Linked DNA regions of Immundisolibacter sp.. The protein of the gene in region 1 binds, or shares a complex with, the protein of each later gene. Links are inferred from orthologs where the notes say so. Each region holds a gene or a part of one and is shown on either strand. Other genes may lie near its edges. The genes, in order: H5U26_RS00175 and xseA.

The links.
Region 2: the proteins of H5U26_RS00175 (region 1) and xseA are in contact, whole or in part, in a cryo-EM structure (PDB 8TXR), measured with the Escherichia coli proteins. The link is inferred for Immundisolibacter sp. from one-to-one orthologs.

The regions. Positions count from the first base shown.
Region 1 is NZ_JACIZD010000001.1:35,761-38,782, reverse strand. Bases 284-2,995 are described here. They hold H5U26_RS00175 (exodeoxyribonuclease VII small subunit), read left to right. Parts: upstream 284-1,377; coding sequence 1,378-1,614; downstream 1,615-2,995. Other genes in these bases: H5U26_RS00165 (NADPH-dependent 2,4-dienoyl-CoA reductase), read left to right, coding at 2,590-2,995; ispA ((2E,6E)-farnesyl diphosphate synthase), read left to right, coding at 1,623-2,531; parE (DNA topoisomerase IV subunit B), read right to left, coding at 284-1,242. Outside these bases: more of parE, read right to left, coding at 1-283; more of H5U26_RS00165, read left to right, coding at 2,996-3,022. UniProt on the Escherichia coli protein: Bidirectionally degrades single-stranded DNA into large acid-insoluble oligonucleotides, which are then degraded further into small acid-soluble oligonucleotides.
Region 2 is NZ_JACIZD010000001.1:493,173-496,406, forward strand. Bases 1-2,924 are described here. They hold xseA (exodeoxyribonuclease VII large subunit), read left to right. Parts: upstream 1-733; coding sequence 734-2,116; downstream 2,117-2,924. Other genes in these bases: guaB (IMP dehydrogenase), read right to left, coding at 1-604; H5U26_RS02370 (M23 family metallopeptidase), read left to right, coding at 2,116-2,924. Outside these bases: more of H5U26_RS02370, read left to right, coding at 2,925-3,003; H5U26_RS02375 (SDR family oxidoreductase), read left to right, coding at 3,030-3,234. UniProt on the Escherichia coli protein: Bidirectionally degrades single-stranded DNA into large acid-insoluble oligonucleotides, which are then degraded further into small acid-soluble oligonucleotides.

The DNA.
Region 1 (3,022 bases):
CAGAAACAGCTCCGTGCGCGCCGGGTCCTGCAGCGTGCAGTCGGCCAACTTGCCGGGCAGTGCCGGGCCGGAGGTGATGCGCTTTCGCACTACCTGACGGGCGGCCTTCAGGCGCCGGGCGGCACGGCTGATGACCAGTTCCGCCAGCTGCTCGCCGATCTGCGTGTGCGTGTTCAGGTACAGGCTGAACGCGTCCTTGGCAAGGCCCGACACGAAGGCGACGCACTCGCGCGACGACAGCCGCTCCTTGGTCTGGCCGGTGAACTGCGGCTCGCGCAGCTTCACCGACAGCACGTAGGCGACGTTCTCCCACACGTCCTCGGGGGCCAGCTTCAGGCCCCGCGGCAGCAGGTTGCGGAACTCACAGAACTCGCGGATGGCCTCTGTCAGGCCGGTGCGCAGGCCGTTGACGTGCGTGCCGCCCTGCGCGGTCGGGATCAGGTTGACGTAGCTTTCGGCGATCGTCTCGCCGCCTTCCGGCAGCCAGGTGACGGCCCAATCGGCGGCCTCGTTGGTGGCGCTGAAACTGGCCGTGAACGGCGTCTCCGGCAGCCGCGGCAGATCGCCCACGGCACTGCTCAGGTACTCGCCGAGGCCGTCCTTGTACAGCCAGGTCTCGGTGCCGCTGGGGTCCGTGAAGCTGACCTCCAGGCCCGGGCACAGCACCGCCTTGGCGCGCAGCAGGTGTTTGAGGCGCCCGACGTGGAAGCTCGGCTGGTCGAAAAACGCCGGATCCGGCCAGAAGCGCACCTCGGTGCCGGTGGTGCGCCGGGGCACCTCGCCAATCACGTGCAGGTCGGTGACCTTCTCGCCGTTGGCAAACGCCATCTTGTACTCGCGCCCGTCGCGCCACACCGTCACTTCCAGCCGCGACGACAGGGCGTTGACCACCGACACGCCCACGCCGTGCAGGCCGCCGGAGAACTGATAGGCCTTGTTCGAGAATTTGCCGCCGGCGTGCAGGCGGGTCAGGATCACCTCCACGCCCGGCAGGCCTTCTTCGGGGTGGATGTCGACCGGCATGCCGCGCCCGTCGTCGCGCACGGACAGCGAGCCGTCGGCGTGCAGGGTGACGGCGATGTGCCGGGCGTAACCGGCCAGCGCCTCGTCCACCGCGTTGTCGATGACCTCCTGCGCCAGGTGGTTGGGGCGTTCGGTCTGGGTGTACATGCCGGGGCGCTTGCGCACCGGCTCGAGGCCGGTCAGGACCTCGATGGAAGCGGCGTCGTAGGTTTGATTCATCAGGCTCGGGCGGGCCGCAAACGGCGGGCGGACGGGCGGCGCAGGGCTGCCGGGGCGGGCGAAGGGTGCGCTATGCTAGCCACTATGACCAGCAAGCGTAAGCCCGCGGCGCCGGCCGCCGATGCCACGACCGGCATGGAAGCGGCGCCGGCCGCGCCCGATTTCGAGGCCGCGCTGGCCGAGCTCGAGGCCCTGGTCGAGCAGCTCGAACGCGGCGAACTGAGCCTGGAGCACTCGCTGCGCGATTTCGAGCGCGGCGTGCAGCTTGCCCGCAGTTGTCAGCTGGCTCTCAAAAGCGCGGAACTTAAGGTCCAGCAGCTGGTCGAGCAGAACGGCCAGCTGCGCCTGGAAGGCTTCGAGCCGGCCGAATAGGCGCCCCGATGTCGATCGAAACGTCGATCGAAACGCCGCTGGAAGCATTTCTGGCAACGGTCCGCGCGCGCAGCGAAGCGGCGCTCGAACGCCTGCTGCCGCCGGCCGATTTACCCGTCGCACAGCTTGCCGCCGCCATGCGCTACGCGGCGCTGGGCGGCGGCAAGCGCCTGCGCGCGGCGCTGGTGTACGCCACCGGCGAGGCGCTGGGCGCCGATCGCGATGCCCTCGATGCCCCGGCGGCGGCCGTGGAGCTGATCCACGCCTACTCGCTGGTGCACGATGACCTGCCGGCCATGGACGACGACGACCTGCGCCGCGGCAAGCCGACCTGCCACCGCGCCTTCGGCGAGGCCACCGCCATTCTGGCCGGCGACGCGCTGCAGAGCCTGGCCTTCGAGGTTCTGGCCGATGCCGGCGTCATTCCCGTCGCGCAGCGCCTGGCCATGCTGCAGGAACTGGCCGTCGCCAGCGGCGTGCGCGGCATGGCCGGTGGGCAGGCGCTCGACCTGGCCGCCGAGGGCAGGCGTCTTTCAATCACCGAGCTGGAAGCCGTGCACCGCGGCAAGACCGGCGCCCTGATCGCCGCCAGCGTGCGCCTGGGCGCGCTTGCCGTGCTGGCGCCGCAGGCGCCGCAGCTGGCCGCTGTGGGCGAGTATGGGCAGGCACTGGGCCTGTGTTTCCAGATTCGCGACGACATTCTGGATGTCGAGGGCGACACCGCCACGCTGGGCAAGACCGCCGGTGCCGATGCCGCCCACCACAAGGCTACCTTCCCGGCGCTGCTGGGCCTGAACGGCGCCCACGACCGGGCGCGGCGCGAGTACCAGCGCGCGGTCGCTGCCCTGGCGTCGCTGGGCGCGGCCGGCGAGCGGCTGCGACAACTGGCTGCCTACAGCCTGTCGCGCCAAGCCTGAGAATCCGAAAAAACTCCAATCTGCCGCAGCACGGCAGGTCATCGAGGGGAAACAGCCGATGCACGCCCTGTATCCGCACCTGTTCGCGCCGCTGGACCTGGGCTTAACCACGCTCAAGAACCGCATCCTCATGGGCTCCATGCACACGCTGCTGGAGGACATGCCGGACGGGTTTCGAAAATCGGCCGCGTTCTTTGCCGAGCGCGCCCGCGCCGACGTGGCGCTGATGGTGACCGGCGGCTTTGCGCCCAACGACGAGGGCCGCCTGTCCGAAGGCAGCAGCGTGTTCAACCGTGCCGATCAGGTCGCCGAGCACCGCCTGATCACTGCCGCCGTGCACGCCGCGGACAGCAAGATCCTGCTGCAAATCCTGCACGGTGGGCGTTACTCGCGCCACGGCGCCCTGGTCGCGCCCTCACCGGTGCGCGCGCAGATCAACAAGCTCGCGCCGCGGGCGATGACCGAGGCCGACATCGAACGCACCATCGAGG
Region 2 (3,234 bases), 460 kb from region 1 along the record:
GTTTTTCGATGTCCTTGACCGTGATGAGGCCGCGCAGGTGAAAGTCGTCGTCCACCACCAGCACTTTCTCGATGCGGTGGGCGTGCAGCAGGGCGATCACGTCCTCGCGCGGCGCGCCTTCGCGGACCGTCTTCAGGCGCGCGCGCGGGGTCATGATGCTGGACACCGGCGCGCTGTAGTTGGTCTCGAAGCGCAGGTCGCGGGCGGTGACGATGCCCACCAGATCCTCGCCATCCACCACCGGTACGCCGGAAATGCGGTGCGCCCGGGTCAGCGCCATCACCTCGCCGATGCTCATGTCCGGCCGGGCGGTGATGGGGTTCTTGATGACGCCGCTCTCGAACTTCTTGACCCGCAGCACTTCGGCCGCCTGGCGTTCGAGGGGCATGTTCTTGTGGATGATGCCCATGCCGCCCTGCAGGGCCAGGCAGATGCCCAGGCCGGACTCGGTGACCGTGTCCATGGCCGCCGACAGCAGCGGGATGCGCAGCGTGATCTGCCGGGTGACGCGGGAACTCAGGTCCACCTCGCGCGGCAGTACGTCCGAGTACGCCGGGATCAGCAGGACGTCGTCGAAGGTCAGGGCTTCGTAGGCGATGCGCATAGGGGGCGACCCGCGGCAGCAGCTTGAGGGTCGGCCCATTATAGGCCGCCGCCGCGGGCCGGCAATGCGCCCGCCGGCAGCCTGTGACCGTCGCCCTATAATCGCCGGCCCTGTTCCGGTCTGCCGCTCATGCCCGCCATCGAACCCGCCGTCAGTCGCGCCGGCCCACCCGAGCGGGACGTGTACACGCCGTCCCGCCTCACGCTGGAGGTGCGCGCGCTGCTGGAGGCCGGGTTCCCGCTGCTGTGGCTGGAGGGGGAAATCGGCAATTTCACCGCCGCCGCGTCCGGGCATCTGTACTTCACCCTCAAGGACAGCCGCGCCCAGGTGCGCTGCGTGATGTTCCGCTCGCGCGCCAGCCTGCTGCGCGAGCGGCCGCGCACCGGCGATCAGGTGCTGCTGCGGGCGCGGGTGTCGTTCTACGAGGATCGCGGCGAGTTCCAGCTGCTGGTGGAACATCTGGAGCCGGCCGGCGACGGCGCCCTGCGCCGGGCGCTGGAGCAGCGCAAGGCGCGCCTGGCCGCCGAGGGGCTGTTCGACCTGGACCGCAAGCGCCCGCTGCCGACCCTGCCGCAGCGGCTGGTGCTGGTCACCTCGCCGCGCGGCGCGGCGGTGCACGACGTGCTGACCACGCTGGCCCGGCGCTGGCCGACCATCCAGGTGCTGCTGCTGCCGGTGCCGGTGCAGGGCGACGGCGCCGCGCCGGCCATCGTCAAGGCCATCGACACGGCCTCCGAAAATGCGCTCGGCGACGTGCTGCTGCTGGTGCGCGGCGGCGGCTCGCTGGAGGATCTGGCCGCCTTCAACGACGAGGCGGTGGTGCGGGCGCTGGCGCGCTGTACGCTGCCGACGGTGGTCGGCGTCGGTCACGAGGTGGACTTCAGCCTGGCCGATCTGGTGGCCGACCAGCGCGCGCCGACGCCGACCGCGGCCGCCGAGCTGGTGGTGCCGGACCGCGGCGAGTGGCTGGCCGCGCTCGCCCAGCGCCAGCGGCGCCTGCTGCGCGCGCTGCAACACCAACTGCAACGCCAGCAGCAGCGCGTGGATTACCTGACGCGGCGGCTGGTGCATCCGGGCGAGCGCCTGCGCCGGCTGGGGGACGATCTGGCCCGCTTGCAGCGGCGCCTGGGGCTGGCGACGATCGCCTGCCTGGCGCGGCGACGCGAACGCCAGGAACGCGCACTGCTGCGCCTGCGTGCCGCCTCGCCGGCGCGGCGCATCGCCGCCGGTGCCGTTCGGCTGGACGCCGCAGCCGGCCGGCTCACGCGGGCACAGACGCAGCTGCTGCGCGCCCGCGGCGAGGCACTGGCCGGTGCCGCCGCCCGCCTGCATGCGCTCAGCCCCCTGGCCACGCTGGCCCGCGGCTACGCCATCGTCTCGCGCCCGCCGGACCTGCCGGTGGTGCACTCGGCGGCGCAGCTGGCAGTCGGCGAGCGGGTACGCTTGCGGCTGGGAAGCGGCGCGGCGGATGCGCGCGTCGAAGCCATCGATGCCAATGGGGACGAGGACTGATGCACACGACACGGATCGACGTCGGGCGAGCGCGGCGCGCGGGCGCACGCCAGCCCGGCGGCATGCTGCTGATCGCGCTGGTACTGCTGGCGACGCCGTGGCTGGCTATGGCCCTGCCGCGGTCCGACCCGGTACCCGGCGGCGTGGCCGTGCTGGCGCTGCCGGCGGGTTTCGATGCGGCCGCAGAGGCGAGCTTCGCCGGCAAGCCGGTGCTGACCGTGCCGGTCGATGACGGCTGGCGGGCAGTGGTCGGCATCCCGCTCGGGCAGACGCCGGGTCCGGCGGCGCTGCGGCTGCGGTTCGCGGACGGGCGCACGCGCAACATCGGCTTTACCGTGGCGGCACGCGAGTACCCCGTGCAGCGCCTGACCATCACCGACCAGGACAAGGTCACCCCGTCGGCCGCCAGCCTCAAGCGCATCGAGCGCGAGCAGGTGGAGATTCTGGCCGCGTTTCGCCATCGCTCCACGCCAGTCCCGCAGCTGCGCTTTGCCATGCCGGCGCAGGGGCCGCTGAGCAGCAACTTCGGCCTGCGCCGCGTCATCAACGGCCAGCCGCGCAGTCCGCATTCGGGCATCGACATCGCCGCCCCGGCCGGCGCGCCGGTCACGGCCCCGGCGCCCGGGCGGGTGCTGCGCGTGGGCGATTACTTCTTTACCGGCAACACGGTGTTCGTCGACCACGGTCATGGCCTGGTCACGCTGTACTGCCACCTGAGTTCGGTGGCGGTGCGCGAGGGGCAGCAGCTGGCGACCGGCGACGCCATCGGCAAGGTCGGCAGCACCGGTCGGGCCACCGGGCCGCACCTGCACTGGGCGCTGAGCCTGAACGACGCGCGCGTCGATCCGCGGCTGTTTCTGGTCACCGAAACCCAAGCCGCGCGTTGATCGGCACACGGCCCGAGGAACGACACATGAGCAGCACCGCGCCCGGCATCGGCGACATCACCGGCAAGCGGCTGCTGATCGTCGGCGCCAGTCGCGGCATTGGTCTTGCCATCGCCACGCGGGCGGCGCAGCTGGGCGCCGTGGTGCATCTGACCGCGCGCAGTGCGCAGGCGGCGGCCGAAACCGCAGCTGCGCTCGCGGCCAGACACGGGACGCAGGTGACGGGGCATG